Regions from separate parts of the Mesorhizobium japonicum MAFF 303099 genome, predicted to be linked through region 2. Evidence: predicted binding sites of a transcription regulator. Region 2 holds the regulator's gene; the other holds the start of a gene.

Region 1 (8,043 bases), 1.1 Mb from region 2:
ATGCGCCAGGGCTCGCCGCGGTCGTACTCGACGAAATAGGGCGAGTCGGAGAGCAGGCCATTGTAGCAGTCCGAAACCCGCAGCCGGGCGTCGGCGCTGGTCAGCGCCCGCACCCCGTCCCAGTCCCTGGCATTGAAGAGCTCGACATAGCGGCCGAGCAGCCGCTCCAGTTCAGGGTCGTGCGCGGGTGCCGCGACCGGTTGCGCCGGCAAGGCGGCGAGCTTGGCCCGGCCGCGATTGAGCGCCGACTTGACGCCGCCCGATGTCGAGCCGACCAGGCCGGCGATCTCCTCAAGCGAATGGTCGAAGACATCCTTGAGCAGCACGCAGGCGCGCTCCTTCGGCGGCAGGTGCACAACCAGCCTTTCGATGGCGCGGCCGGCGCCCGGGCCGGCGGGCTCGACAGGCAGCACGATCTCATCGCTGGCATAGCCTGCTTCGGCCTTGAGCCGCGTGCGGCGGGTGCGGATGAAGTCGATGCACCTGTTATGGGCGATGCGGAACAGCCACGGCCGCAGCGCCTGTGTATCGTCGAGCAGCCCGATCTTGCGATAGGCCTCGAACAGCGCCTCCTGCATGATGTCCTCTCCGTCGAGGGCCGAGCCGGTCATGCGCGCGCAATAGCGGTGGAGACGGACGCGCAAATGCGAGACCGTCTCCAGGAACGCCCTGTAGCGCATGTCGAAAAGGCCTTCGGGATCGAGGCGCGGCTCGATGCGCCTCATCTCAGGGGAATTGCGGATCTGCTGGTTCATCGCGGCGCGTCGCTCAGCCTTGCCGCAGCATCGCGCAAGCGCCGCGCATCCACAAGCACCAAGTGCGACCCGAGCCCATGCCTACGCCGCCCTGCCGGCAACCTTGTCGCTGACGGCGTTATCACCGGCATCCGGCAGCCCAAGCCTCGGCCGCACCCAGGCGGCCAAGCGGCCGATCGCGTCATCGGCTTCCGGCGCCCGGCCGGCCATCATCTGGAAGGAGTGCAGCATGTCGTCGAAGATGTCGAGGCGCGTCTCGACGCCAGCCTGCCGCGCGCGCTCGGCGAACATGCGGCTTTCGTCGACCAGCGTCTCATCGGCGCCGGCCTGCAGGAAGACTGGCGGAAAGCCACTCAAATCGGCATAGAGCGGGCTGACCTCCGGATCCAGCCGATCGTAGTCGCCGATGAAGCTGGTCACCAGCCAGTCGACGCCGCCCTTGGCGAAGAAAGGATCCTTTTCGCGGTTGGTTTCATAGCTGGCAGCGGTCAGCGCCATGTCGAACCAGCCGGAGATGATCAGCGTGGCGGCGGGCAGCGGACGCTCCTGCGCCCGCAGCCGCTGCAGCACGCCATAGGTCAGCACCGCGCCGCAGGAATCTGCGGCAAGCGCGATCCGCCTGGTGTCGAAGTCCTGGTCGATGAGCCAGTCCCAGGCTGCCATCGCCGCCTCGAGCTGGGCCGGATACTTGGCCTGGCTGGCCAGCGGATAGCCATACAGCAAGGCCCGGCAGCCGACGGCCTTGGCCAGATGACCGACCAGCTTGCGGTGGGTGTAGATCGAGCCGCCGAGGAAGCCGCCGCCATGCGCATAAAACAGCACGCGCCGCTCGTCGGCGCCCTTCGGCACGACCCATAGCCCAGGCACGCCGCCGGCATCCACCTCGATATAGTCGACGCCGCCGGGTTCGCCGGTCAGCGCCGTCCAACTGCTATCGTTGAACTCAACGAACGCCTGCGGGCTCAGTTTGCCGGCATTGGCGCCGATCGCCGCGTAGTGGTTCCTGTTTGCCTCGCTCTCGATGCTCGCCATGATGCTCTCCTGGTTATGGATCGCGGACCGCGCGACCTTTCGAGAAGCAAAGACGGACGGGCTGACAAAAAGGATACGTCGCCGCGGACGATTTTTCCGCCCCGGCTAACCCTCGCCCCGAAACATCGCGGCGTGGCGTTGGGCGAATTCAACGAATGGCGTCGGCCGCACGCCGAACATGTCGTGCGTCGCCAGATGCACCCGCGATTTCGGCCGGCGCAACCGCTCGGCCAGTTGTTCGTCCAGCGCGTCGGCGAAGCCGGCTGGAACGCCGCTGGCCAGCAGGTTGCGCCGCCGCTCTGCCGGGCTGACATCGACATAGCGAACCGGCTTGCCGATCGCCTTGGATATAAGCGCCGCGATATCGCTCATCGTCAGCGCCTGCGGCCCGGTCATATCGAGGCTCTCGCCTGCATGGCCGCCATCGCGCAGCAGCCGGAAAGCCACCTTGGCGATATCCTCGACATCGACCGGCGACAGTTCGGTCTCGCCGAGCGCGAGATAGAAGGCGCCCTCGGCGGCAATGGTCGGCGCGTCGCGCAGGTAGACCTGCATGAACTGGCTGGGGCGCAGATGCGTCCATGCCATGCCGGCCGCTTCCAGATAGCGTTCGACCTCCTCATGCATGCGGGTGAAGCGGAACTTCGTCGCGTCGTAGCCGATGTTGGATTCGGCGCCGGAGAACTTCACCACATGCGCGACGCCGGCCTGCCTGCAGGCATCGACGAAGCGGCACTGCGTTTCCGTCATGTCGTCGGCGGCGGTCGAAATCATCAGCACGCGATCGATGCCGTCGAGTGCCGCGCCAAGCGTGTCCGCCTGGCGCATGTCGCCCGTGACCAGTTCGACGCCGGCAAGTCCGCCGAGCCCTGCCACCGACGCCCGGTCGGGATCGCGCACCAGCGCCCTCACCTCATGCTTGTGCCGCGCGAACTCGCGCATGACCGCCTTGCCGTTCAGCCCCGTGGCGCCCGTCACCAGGATCATCGTCATCTCCGTCTGGGATTGAGGCGGCCGCCACGCCGGCGACCGCACCTTGAAGACGAAGAGACGAGGGCAAAGGATTCTGCCCAAACAGTTTTTTGACAGGAACCTTCGCCGTGCCCCTCACTGCGCCGGGGCGTAGCGGTTCACCACCATGCCGCAGGCATAGGCTTTCGAGCCGAGAAGCCGGAGGTTTCGGAAACCGCCCTGGTCGAAGATGCGGCGGCCGGCGCCCAGCACGGCCGGATTGACGAACAGCTGGAACTCGTCGACCAGCCCGGCCGCAATCAGCGACGAGGCGAAGCCGGCGCCGCCGAAGACGATGATGTCGCCGCCCTCGCCCGCCTTCAGCGCGTTGACCTCACGAGGCAGGTCACCGCTCACCACCGTGCTGCGCTCCCATCGCGAGGTTTTCAGCCTGTCGCTCGGCACCACCTTCCGGACCTCCACGATGCGCTGGGCGAAGGCGTAGAACGGATCGGCCGGAAATTTCTTCGCCGCATTGCCCCAATGGGTCAGATACCCCTCCTCGGCCATCTTGCGGCTGAGCAGGATGGTGTCGATGCCGGCGAAGACGGCGTTGAAGTCCTGCTTCAGCTCCTCGTCCCAGCCGATGTCGTGGCCCCATTCCCAGAGCTGCCAGCGATGGTCGTCATTGGCGCCGACAAAACCGTCGACCGACATCTGCATCTGCAAGATGAGCTTCTTCATCGTCGTCTCCTCGTTTGCTCAGCTCAAGGGGATTGCTTTACTTTTGGAACCATTGACGCAGGTCAAAAATGATGTCAATAGTAAAGTGATTTAAAAATGGAACCATAGACATGTCGACGCGCGAAAGATCCGGCTGCCCGATCAGCCTGTCGCTGGAACTGCTCGGCGACCGCTGGACGCTGCTCATCATCCGCGATCTGGTCTTCGCCGGGAAAAAGCATTTTCGCGAGTTCCTGCAGTCGGATGAAGGCATCTCCTCGCGCACGCTGGCGGAGCGGCTGCAGACCCTGCAGGACGAAGGCATCCTCACCCGCAGCGACGATCCGAGCCACGGGCTGAAGGCGATCTACCGGCTGACAGAAGCCGGCATCGACCTGTTGCCGGTGCTGGCCACGCTCGGCGCCTGGGGCAGCAAGCACCGCAAGGCCGACGACCATCTGGCGCAGGTCGCCGATGAACTGACGGCCGGCGGCGAACCGGCGCTGGAACGGATGAAGGCGGCGCTGCGGGCCGAACATCTGGCGAAAACATGATCGCCGAAGCTCCTGAAGGATGGCCCGCCGGGGCGTTGCGCAACCGCACGGCGATATCGGATCGTCAGCGATCATCGTACTGATCGTGAAGGCGGACCCAATCGCCCAGCGTATGCGACGGCCCGTTTTCATTGCGGCCGATGGGAGTGAGGTCGAGATAGCTATAGGTCCCGATCAGGTTCTCGCCGCCCCGGCCCCGCACCTGGAAAGTGCAATAGATCTGGCCATCGTCATCCCTGTAGAAAACGGTCGTGCCACCGCGATCCCTGCCTGTCATCGCGACCTCTTCGAAATTGAACAGCACCTGGCCCGAGCTGATCTGGTCCTCGGTGAACGATACCTGGAAGTCGAAATTGAAATCGCTGCCGAATGACGAAACCCAATCGAACTGCCAATTCATCCGCGCCTTGAAATCCATGAGCTCGGCCAGAGGCGCGCGCGCGCAGACGACCAGGGAGACGTCGTGATGCCTGAGATGCTGGTTGGCGGCGTCGATGTGGTCGCAAAGGAACGAACAACCGGTGCAGCGATAGTCCGCGTTGGGCGGAAACATGAAGTGATAGATGATCAACTGGCTGCGGCCCTCGAAAAGATCGGCTAGCGATTTCCTTCCCTGGGTCGTATCGAACGCGTAGGGCTTGTCGATGCGCAGCCACGGCAGCGCGCGCCGCTCCGCCGCGAGTTGTTGACGCTGGCGCGTCAACGCCTTCTCTTTTACGAGATGCGATTTATGCGCTTCAAACCAGTCCGAGTAAGGCGCGATGATGTGGTCGGTCATGTCGTGCTCCTTCCGCACTCTGGCATATGCTGACAGCCTCGTTGCCCGTCTTGAAGACGTCGTTGAAAAGCGCGATCCGACAATGGCTGCACAATTTTCGCGACAAGAGCACAGGTGATCCAGCCCGACGCGGACACGCCGCTTGACAAATGTACATGTTATGTTCTCTATTCGTTCCTATCCATCAGCAACCATGGATATGCAGCCGGATGGAAACGACAGCCACCATCCTGCATGCCGATCTCGACGCCTTCTATGCCTCGGTCGAGCAGCTGCTTGACCCGTCGCTGCGCGGCAAGCCGATCGCGGTCGGCGGCGGCGTGGTGCTCGCCGCATCCTATGAAGCCCGGGCCTTCGGCGTGCGCGGCGGCATGCCGGGGCGCAAGGCGCGCGAGCTTTGCCCGCAGCTGATCTTCGTCGGCGGCAATTTCAGCCACTACCAGCGGCTGGGCGACGCGGCGATAAAAGTGCTCGACGATTTCACGCCGGTGGTCGAGCGCATTTCCATCGACGAGGCCTTCGCCGATGTCGCCGGCTGCACGCATCTGTTCGGGCAACCGCGGGACATCGCCACGGCGATCCGCCATCGCGTGCGGGCCGAACTCGGCCTGCCGATCTCGATCGGCGTGGCGCGCACCAAGCATCTGGCCAAGATCGCCTCGCAGGTCGCTAAGCCCGACGGGCTTGTGGTGGTCGATCCCGGCACGGAGCTCGACTTCCTGCACGATCTGCCGGTCTCCTTGATGTGGGGCGTCGGTCCGGCGACCAAATCGCGGCTGGCCGAGATCGGCATCCAAACCATCGGCGAGCTGGCCAGGACGCATAGCGGAGCGCTGACACGGCTGCTCGGTCCCGCCGCCGGCGAAAAGCTTGCCGCTCTCGCATGGAACCGCGACCCGAGGAAACTGGAGACCAGGCGCCGGGCGCACTCGGCCGGCGCGCAATCGGCGCTTGGCCAGAAGCCGGCCGTGGCGCGGGTGATCGTGCCCACCTTGCTGCATCTGGCCGATCGCGTCGCCAGCCGGCTGCGCGCCAAGGCGCGGCCCGGCCGCACGGTGACGGTGCGCGTGCGCTTTGCCGATCTCAGCGCCGTCACGCGCTCGATCACGCTCGACCAGCCGATCTCGGCGACCACCATGCTGGCCGAGATCGCCGGCGACCTGGTGCGCGGCGTGCTCGCCGACCATCCACGCGAAAAGACCATCTCGCTGCTGGCGATCTCGGTCTCGCATCTGGAGGAGAGCGCGGAGCTGCAGCTCGACCTGCCGCTCGGCCTCGCCGACGAGAAGCGCCGCCCGGGCAGCAAAAAAGGCCTCGCCCGCTTCGGCGCCGACCGCGCCATCGACAAGATCCGCGAACGTTTCGGCAAACAGGCCGTCGGCTACGGCACGGTGGCGCTGGAAGCGGCGCGCTCGGTGCCCGACGAATTCAGGGAACTGGCGGAAAAGGAGCTGTAGACGGAGGAGGCGCCCAGGGATTCAGGCCATGAAATCCATGACGGAGTTCTCCAAAAATCCCCGGTCAATCCACCATCGAGCACACCTCGTTGAAGAGTCGCCCGGCACCCTCACCCTTCCAATCTGATTCCGCAAACCAGATAGTAGCAGTCAACATAGCGGGTGCGTTCAGGAGTGCCGCGTTCCGGCATTGCCCTGTTATCGTCGTGATAACTCTGAATGAGGCGCGAGCATTGCGCCACTTTGACCGCCCTCGCGTTCGGAAACAAAGTTTCGACCACGGTTCCACCCATCCCGAGAGAAACGGCCGCGAGGAGAAGACACCCGAGACTGGCGGCAAGGAAAAGAGATACGTTGCGCATTGTTCTCAACGGATACGGTCGGGTGGAATTCTTGACAACGAAGAACCTGTATCGTGCTTAATATGTGTATGGTGGCGCTCTCATTCTATCAATCTGTCAGTAAAGCGGCGGTAAATTACTTCGCCGCCTGCTGAATAGTCGGGCTAAATCCAAGCGGGCTTTGTCGCCAGACTGCTTGCCAAATCCCGCCATGCCGCCCATACAGCGGGACGGGCGGATCGCCCATCCCGAGAGGCCCGCGCCTCTCCCATCCTGCCGGGAATACTGTCCGATGTCAGCGACGCCATGCCTTTGGTCGAAGCCGTGACGGCCTCCTCCCCCTCCCTTGCCGACCTTGGATGGTCGGAGTTTTTCGGCGATCAGCTTGAAGCGAGCGATGCAAACCTCATCCCGACCCGCATTGCCATGGTGCACAGAGACCGGCTGAGCGGCCTGTCCCAGACGGGACAAACCGACCTGTCCCTGGCGCCGCAGGCCACCACCGGCGACTACGCCGTCGGCGACTGGGTGCTGGTCGAGCCGCATAGTCACCTCGTGCAGCGTCGCCTGACCCGCAAGACGGTTCTGGAACGCCGCGTCCAGGGCGGCAGGGGACCACAGCTGGCTGCGGCCAATGTCGACACGCTGTTCATCGTCACGTCCTGCAATGCCGACTTCAACATCGCCCGGCTCGAACGCTATCTGGCGCTGGCCAACGAGGCCGGAACGACGCCTGTGATCCTGTTGACCAAGGCCGATACGGCCGAGGACGCCGAGGCGTACCGGAAGCAAGCTGCCGCGCTGCAGCGCGAATTGGCGGTGGTGACGCTGAACCCGCGCATACCGGGCGCCGCGAGCGCACTCGCCGCCTGGTGCGGCGCGGGGCAGACGGTGGCGCTGATCGGCTCCTCCGGCGTCGGCAAGTCGACACTGGTCAACACGCTGGCCGGATCGGCGCAGCAGTCGCCGCAGCAGACCGGGGCCATCCGCGAACACGACGCCAAGGGGCGCCACACCACCACGGCGCGGTCCCTGCACGCCATTGCCGGTGGCGGCTGGGTGATCGACACGCCGGGCATGCGCACGCTGCAGGTCAGCGATGTCGGCTACGGCATCGATACGCTGTTCGCCGAAATCACCGAGCTGGCACCGCTGTGCAAATTCCGCGACTGCACGCATGTGCATGAACCGGGCTGCGCGGTGCAGGCTGCCTTGAAGGCCGGCACGCTCGATCCGGAGCGCCTTGCCCGCTGGCGCAAACTGTCCGATGAAAACCAGCACAACACGCCGGTGCAGAGCGGGCCGCGAGGAGCCAAGTCACCCGCCGGCCGCGGCAAAAGGCGCTGAACGGCTGCCCTACTGCCTACTGCCCTCACAGCCGCGCCGTGCCGAAAACCCGGTCCCAGAACAGCGACGTCACACCGAAATTGGCGCTGTCGTCGATATGATGGT
Region 2 (8,043 bases):
TGCTTGCCGCCAAGGTCGAGACATGGCGGGCGGGCACCCAGATGCTGGGTTCGGAAATCTCGACGCAAGTGACCGGCCGCGTCGTCTCGCTCGACCGGATGGAGACCGGCCGCATCCGGCTGACCATCGACGTGACGTCGACCGCGCGGCCGAAACTGCGCTATGCGCCGGAAAGGGTCCGGCTTTCGGCGCGAGACATCCCGGCGGACATGACCGCCGGCTCCCTGGTCACCGGCTACGCCAAACTGTTGCCGCCAACCGGTCCGGTGCGGCCGGACAGCTACGATTTCTCCTTCGACAGCTATTTCGCCGGCATTGGCGGCAGCGGCTTCTTTCTCGGCAATCCAAAGCTTGTTTCCGCCACCGACGACGAGGTGCCGCTCACGGCCCGCCTTTTCTCAGGGATAGAAAATGCCCGTGAAGCCATTGCCGACCACATCCGGGCCACGGTCGGCGGTGCTGAAGGCGAGATCGCGGCGGCGCTGATCGTCGGCGTGCGGGCCGGCATTCCCGATGAAATCAACGAGGCGATGCGGCGCACCGGCATCTACCACATCATCTCCATTTCCGGACTGCATATGGCGCTGGTCGCCGGCACCATCATGGGTTTGCTGCGCGGCGCCTTCGCGCTGTTTCCGGATTTTTCGGCGCGTCGGCCGGTGAAGAAATACGCGGCCGCCGCGGCCCTTTTCTCGATCGCCGCCTATCTCGTCATTTCCGGCGTCGTCGTCGCCGCCGAGCGCAGCTTCATCATGCTGGCGGTGATGCTGATTGCCGTCCTGTTCGATCGCGCGGCGCTGACCATGCGCAATCTGGCGACCTCAGCGATCGCGGTCATCGTGGTCTCGCCACATGAGGTCGTCGGCCCGAGCTTCCAGATGTCCTTCGCCGCGACCGCGGCGCTGGTCGGTGCCTATGCCGGCTGGGCGGATCACCATGCGGGAAAGGCAAGACCGCCACCGCCAAAGCGATCCCTGCCGGGTTTTCTCACGCGAAAATTCCTGCTGGCGACGGGCGGGTTGGCAATGACCTCCATCATTGCCGGCTGCGCCACGGCGCTGTTTGCCATCTGGCATTTCCAGCGTGTGTCGCCGCTCAGCCTGTTCGCCAATCTGGCCGTCATGCCGATCGTGTCAGTCGTGATGTTCCTGGCCGTTGCAAGCGCGTTACTGATGCCATTCGGATTGGATGCGCCGACCCTTTACCTGATGGGCAAGGGCCTGACCGCGATGATCGCCATATCGGCGTGGATATCGGAACGCTCACCGGTCGATGCGGTCGGGCTGATTTCGCTGCAATCCGTGCTGCTGGTGACCATAGCCCTGGTCATCGCGACGATGGCGACGACATGGCTACGGCTCGCGGCAGTGCCATTCGCGCTTGCCGGCTTGTTGACGGTGTCGGATACGCGCACCCCGGATGTGCTGATCTCGGAAGATGCGCGGCTGGTCGCGCTGCCGATCGGCGGTGGCGAACTCGCGGTCAGCCGGGCTCGCCCGAACGAGTTCACCGTCGACAATTGGAAACGCGCGCTGGTGTCCGAAACCATCGTCGTGCCGGAGATGTTCGACAAGGCGGATGGGCAATTCGACATTGCCGATGCCGTCAATCTGCCGCCGGGAGCACCGTTCTACTGCACGGATGGCGTCTGTCTTGCCCGGCACCCGTCCGGTGCGATCATCGCGCATGTCGAAGACCGCAAGGACACCTGGAAGGCCTGCGGTTTCGCCGATTTGATCGTCGTCAATGACGCGACGGGCTATGACGCCTGTCACAATCCGCTAGTTCTCGTCGTCACCAAACGCCAACTTGCCCGCAAGGGCAGTGCCGCCGTCTTCTTCGACCGCCAATCGGCGACCGGTCCGCTAACCGTCAGCTTCGCGGTGGACGGGCCGTATCGGCCTTGGCACGAGCAGCGAAAATTTTCGCGTGAGGCGAGGGGGCTGCCGCCCTATCAAAAAGCCGAAAAGCCGGCCGCTCCTGCTCAGTAGCGCCGGATCAGCCCGACCAGCTTGCCTTGCACCTTGACCCTGTCCGGTCCGAAAATGCGCGTCTCGTAGGCCGGGTTGGCGGCTTCAAGGGCGATCGAGGCGCCCTTGCGGCGGAACCGTTTCAGGGTTGCTTCCTCCTCGTCGACCAAAGCCACGACGATCTCGCCCGGGCTCGCCGTGTCGGCGTTGCGGATGATGACCGTGTCGCCGTCGAAGATACCGGCGTCGATCATCGAGTCGCCCTTCACCTCAAGGGCATAATGCTCGCCACCCATGATCATGTCCGGCGGTACCGAGATCGAATGTGTCTGATGCTGGATGGCATCGATCGGCACACCAGCGGCGATGCGACCCATCACCGGGATCGACACGGCGGAAACCGCGTCGTCATCATTGCCGGCCGCGGGCAAGCGCGACGGCGCCGGCTTGATCTGGCGGCCAAGACCACCCTGGCCGAGGCTGCCCTGGATGACGCTTGGCGAGAATTTCTTTGCCGCGTTAAGGCCGGGCGCGATTGAATCCGGCAGCCGCAGCACTTCCAGCGCCCGCGCCCGGTTGGGCAGCCGGCGAATGAAGCCGCGTTCCTCAAGTGCCGTGATCAGGCGATGAATGCCTGACTTGGAGGCGAGATCAAGCGCTTCCTTCATCTCGTCGAAAGACGGCGGAATGCCGCTTTCCTTGAGCCGTTCATGAATGAACATCAACAGTTCATGTTGCTTGCGTGTCAGCATGGCGGCCCCCAAGGCATTGGACGAAGGGTGTGAACCAGAATCGAAAAACAAACCCAGAACAAACACTATCTGTTCCAGTTGTGTTCTGCAACTGTTTAAAGTTTAATGAATTTGTTAAGGCGTCCGAAATTATTTGGCCCCGGCAGCGGGCAGCGATTGACCGCTTCCGCTGCGGGCGGCGCATTGAAATCATTTTGGTTAATGGCCTGTGGCCTACCCCTGGATGCGGTTTGGCATCAGGCCCTTAAGAGGCGTTCACGGGGTGGATTTGTACGGTGTATCGATCCATTTCCAGTGGAACGAAACGAAATCAAAACGCCAACGATCGCGGGTTCAGGGCCGGCACGGCCGCGTGGATCTGGACGCCGCGGCCGCGTCATCCGGAAACCGCTTTCAGACTGCCGGCGCGCGCGGTGTAGGGATTGGCGCAATTGTCTTCGCTGTGCACATAGACGTGCAGCGTGTAGCCGATATGCGCCGTCATCAGCGCCTTTGCCCGCTCGACGTCGCGATCGAGCGCCGCTTCCATGATCTCGGTGTGATGCTCGATGGCGATCGCCTCGCGCAAAGCGTCCATTGCCTCGCCATAGCCGTCCTTGAGGCCGGCCGCCGCTCGTAATGTGGGCGCCAGGCCGAGAAAACGGTGATGCCGCCGCAGCTGATCGGCGATCGTCGAGCGGAAGCGCAACAGCCAGTTCGACGTCGCCGCGCTCAGCAACGCCGCATGGAAGGCCTCGTGGCTCTCGTCCCATTTGTCGACGGCCGCATCGGAAGGGTCTTCGACCGCGGTCTTGCAGCGGGAGAGCCGGTAATGAGCGGTGACGACCGCGTCCTCCCATTCCCTGCCGCCGTTCGCGATCGATTCCAGGAACAGCGGCATTTCGACAACCATCCTTGCGCGCGCCAGGTCCTCGAGCTCGGCGCGCGACACGGGAGCGACGGCAAAGCCGCGATTGCTGATGGCGGTGACCAGGCGTTCGGCTTCAAGTCGGGACAAGGCTTCACGCAGCGGCGTCCAGCCGACGCCGTATGTGCCGCGCAGCGCGCTCAGCTTGAGCGGCGCGCCCGGCATGAGGCGGGTGGTCAGGATATCGCGCCGCAGCAGCTGATAGGCCGCCTCGGTCTTCGTGGAATTGTTCTGATCCTGCATCGCCATCCGTCCATCATCGGGCTCTGGAAAATTATATATGATGGGGAGATATGGCAAGAATTATATATAATGTTTGACACGTGGCGAGGGACTGACCATGATCGTCGCAGTTGCCGTCCTGTGAACGGCGCTGATCAAATCTGGGAGGAAATGATGTTGAAGTCGAAATCCGCTTGGCTGTCGGGATTGGCCCTGGCAGGTGCATTGATGGTCAGCGTCGGCAGCGCCGCGGCCGATCAGATACGCATCGGCATCGCCAATTTCGGCGAGCATCCGCAGCTCAACGCCGCCATAGCGGGCTTCAAGAAGGCTTTGACGGACAAAGGCTTTGTCGAGGGCAAGGACGTCGTCTACACCGAAAGCCACACCAATTTCGATGCATCTCTGGTGCCGCAGATGATCGCCAAGCTGCAGGCGGAGCAGCCCAAGCTGATCTATACCATCACCACGCCGGTCTCGCAGATCGCCAAGAAGGCGCTCGCCGGTTCCGGGATTCCGATCGTCTTTGCCGCGGTCACCGATCCGGTGGCGGCCAAGCTGGTGCCGTCGTGGGACGCCGGAGACGAAGGCATGACCGGCGCCAGCGATCTGCAGGATGTCGCCGCGGTGATGGCCTTCACCAAGAAACTGCTGCCGAACGCCAAGCGTTTTGGCGTGCCCTACAATCCGGGCGAGGCCAATGACGTTGCCCTGATCGAAAAGATCAAGGCGGCGGCACCCGCCGCCGGCTTTGAGGTCGTCGAAGTCGGCGTCGACAACGTCAATGACATCCAGCAGCGCATCGCTTCGCTCGCCGGCAAGGTCGACGTGATCTACGGTCCGGCCTCGAACCTGATCCAGCCGGCGATCGCCGCTGTCTCCGCCGCCGCCCGCCAGGCCGGTATCCCGGTCGTCAACTCCGATGACAGCGCGGTCCGCAACGACACCGTGCCGGCGAGCTTCGCGGTCAATTACACGCAGGTCGGCATGAACGCCGGCAACATCGCCGCCGAAATCCTCAAGGGCAAGGATCCCAAGACGATCGCGCCGTCGCGCCCGGCCTACAAGGATCACATGGCAACGATTTCCCGCAAGGCGATGGCCGCCTTCGGCATCGAGATACCGGCTTCGATGGCCGATTGCGGCTGCATCGTCGACTGATATCGGGCTGCACAGGGCGACGGCGTCGGCGCCGTCGCCCTTCAGGCCATGGAGGAACGATGCTCGATATCCGATCCGCGCGCAAAGTATTCTACAAGGGGCAGGCCGACGAGAAGGTCGCGCTGGACGGTCTCAGCCTGTCATTGGCCACTGGCGAGTTCGGCATCGTCATCGGCTCCAACGGTGCCGGCAAGAGCAGCATGCTCAATGCCATTTCCGGAGCCCTTGTCCTGGATACCGGCAAGATCCTGATCAACGGCGCCGATGTGACAGCCATGCCGGTGTACAAGCGCGCCACACGATTGGCGCGCGTCTTCCAGGATCCGATGCGTGGCACCGCCGCCAGCATGACCGTGGCGGAGAACATGCTGCTGGCCGATCTGCGCAGCCAAAAACGCACGCTGCGACAAGGGCTGAACGCCACGCGGCTCGCGTCCTACAAGGAGCGCCTGTCGATATTGGGTCTCGGCCTCGAAAATCGTCTCGACACCCGTGTCGACCTGCTCTCGGGCGGGCAGCGGCAGTCGCTGTCGCTGATCATGGCCGTCGGCGGATCGCCGGACCTGCTGCTGCTCGACGAGCATACCGCGGCACTTGACCCGCGCACGGCCGAGATCGTCATGCAGGCGACAGTGCGCGCCGTCAATGCGCTGAAGCTGACCACGCTGATGGTGACCCACAACATGCAGCACGCCGTCGACTATGGCAGCCGGGTGATCATGCTCGACGCAGGCCGGGTCCTGCTGGAAGTCACCGGCGAGGAGAAGGCCAGGGTCACGGTTATCGATCTGATCGGCCACTTTTCCATCAAGACCGACCGAATGTTGCTGGCGAGCTGATCATCATGGGCTTTATTCAGGACGTTCTCTCCAGCTTTGTCGCGATCATGCCGGTGACCCTGGCGCAAAGCCTGATCCTGGCCTTTGTCGTGCTCGGCATCATGATCCCGTTCCGAATGCTGAATTTTCCCGATCTCACCAGCGAAGGCGCCTTTCCGCTGGGCGGCTGCGCCTGCGGCGTGCTGCTGGCTGCCGGGGTATCGCCGCTGACCTGCATCGTCGTCGCGTTTGGGGCGGGCTTCGCGGCGGGTTGCTGCACCGCCTTCATCCATCTGCGCTTTCGCATCCACACGCTGCTGGCGGGCATCCTGATGATGACGATGCTTTACAGCATCAACCTGCGCATCATGGGCAAATCCAACCTCTCGGTTTTCGGCTCGCCCACCGTGTTCGACTGGGTGCCGTTCGCACGGCCGGGTTTTCCGGCCAGCAAGATCGTCGTCGCCGGCCTTCTCGCGCTCGTCGTCTTCGCGGCGCTCTACATGTTCTTTCGGACCGAGAAGGGGACTGCCGTGCGCGCCGTCGGCGCCAATCCCGACATGGCCGAGGCTCAGGGCATCAATGTCTGGGCGGCGACCATCGGTGGTGTCGGGCTGGCAAGCGCGTTTTCGGCCTCGAGCGGTGCGCTGATGGTGCAGTCGCAGGGATTTGCCGACGTCAATATGGGGCTGGGCATCCTTATCAACGGCCTGGCCGCGCTGATGATCGGCGAGGCGGTCGTTGGCAAGCAGACGGTCTGGCGCCAGCTGCTGGCGCCCTTTGCCGGCGCGATCATCTACTACCAGCTGGTGTCGTTCTGCCTCGCCGCCGGCATGCCGCCCCCCGACCTGAAGCTTGCCACGGGCCTGTTCGTGCTCGCCATGCTTGCTTTGCCGAGCCTCAAGCGCAGCCGGGGACCCACGCCGGCTCGCGAAGCCATCCGCGAATAATCAGGACGTAAACAACCAGGGAATGTCACAAATCATGCGTGCACCGCTCGATCTCGCAGCAGTCGAAGCCTTGGATGCGGCGGATCCGCTGCGTGCCATGCGCGACCGCTTCATTTTGCCGGAAGGCGTGATCTATCTCGACGGCAATTCGCTGGGTGCCGCGGCGCCTGCTGTCTTCAACGAGCTGCAAAAGGCGGCGACGCAGGAATGGGCGCAGGACCTCATCCGCGCCTGGAACACCGCCAGCTGGTTCGACATGCCGGTCGCGCTCGGCGACCAGCTCGGGCGTCTGATCGGCGCCGTTTCCGGCCAGACGGTGGTCTGCGACACGACCTCGATCAACATCTACAAGGTGTTGCATGCGGCACTCGGCATGCGGCCGAACCGCTCGGTCATCGTCGCCGAGGGCGACAGTTTCCCGACCGACCTCTACATGGCTGAAGGCGTGGCCTCGACCCGGCCGGGCACCGTGCTGCGGCTCGAGGGCGTCGATGCGCCCACCATTGAGGAACTGATCGACGAGCGCGTCGCCGTCATCCTGGTGAACCACGTCAACTACAAAACCGGACAATTGCGCGACATGGCCGCGCTGACGTGCAAGGCCCATCAGGTCGGTGCGCTGATCGTCTGGGATCTCTGCCATACGGCCGGCGCACTGCCGGTCGAGCTCGATGCGGCGAATGCCGATTTCGCCATCGGCTGCACCTACAAATATCTCAATGGCGGTCCGGGTGCGCCAGCCTTCATCTATGCCGCGAAACGCCATCACGAAGATGTCCATCAGCCACTGAGCGGCTGGTGGGGCCATGCGCGGCCTTTCGCTTTTGAACAAAGCTACACGGCCGGCAGCGGTATCCGCCGGTTCCTGTGCGGCACGCAGCCGGTGCTGTCGATGCGGGCGCTGAAAGGGGCGCTGGATATCTGGGACGATGTCGACATGGCGGCGGTGCGCAAGAAAAGCATTGGGCTCACCGACCTGTTCATCCAGCTGGTCGAAGCCAGATGCGGCGCCTACGGCCTCGAACTCGAAGGTCCGCGCGACGGCAATGCGCGCGGCAGCCAGGTCTCGTTCCTCCACCCGCATGGCTACCAGGTGATGCGCGCCTTGATCGAGCGCGGCGTGATCGGTGATTTCCGCGCGCCCTCGACCATCCGCTTCGGCTTTACGCCGCTCTATGTCGGCTACAAGGACGTCTGGCAAGCGGTCGAGGTGCTGGAGGACATTTTGCGTACCGGCGCCTGGCAGGAAGCGCGTTTTGCCGT

What was found. Region 2 encodes LexA, which represses DNA repair genes until DNA is damaged. Its sites were predicted from a motif close to TGTTCNNNNTGTGTTCNG; they were not measured.
Region 1: dinB (DNA polymerase IV) is a predicted target of LexA. The motif match lies at 4,955-4,972, and genes of this name have one in related genera.

What each region holds. Positions count from the first base shown of each region.
Region 1 is NC_002678.2:1,538,531-1,546,573, forward strand. Features, by position in the region: gene MAFF_RS08535 (sigma-70 family RNA polymerase sigma factor) at 1-755, opposite strand, end outside; gene MAFF_RS08540 (alpha/beta hydrolase) at 837-1,787, opposite strand; gene MAFF_RS08545 (SDR family oxidoreductase) at 1,893-2,774, opposite strand; gene MAFF_RS08550 (dihydrofolate reductase family protein) at 2,895-3,482, opposite strand; gene MAFF_RS08555 (winged helix-turn-helix transcriptional regulator) at 3,593-4,015, shown strand; gene MAFF_RS08560 (DUF899 domain-containing protein) at 4,080-4,793, opposite strand; gene dinB (DNA polymerase IV) at 5,003-6,250, shown strand; gene rsgA (ribosome small subunit-dependent GTPase A) at 6,898-7,938, shown strand; gene MAFF_RS08580 (sterol desaturase family protein) at 7,964-8,043, opposite strand, start outside.
Region 2 is NC_002678.2:486,658-494,700, reverse strand. Features, by position in the region: gene MAFF_RS03675 (ComEC/Rec2 family competence protein) at 1-1,991, shown strand, start outside; gene lexA (transcriptional repressor LexA) at 1,985-2,722, opposite strand; gene MAFF_RS03665 (GntR family transcriptional regulator) at 3,099-3,872, opposite strand; gene MAFF_RS03660 (ABC transporter substrate-binding protein) at 4,026-5,012, shown strand; gene MAFF_RS03655 (ABC transporter ATP-binding protein) at 5,072-5,851, shown strand; gene MAFF_RS03650 (ABC transporter permease) at 5,857-6,780, shown strand; gene kynU (kynureninase) at 6,815-8,043, shown strand, end outside.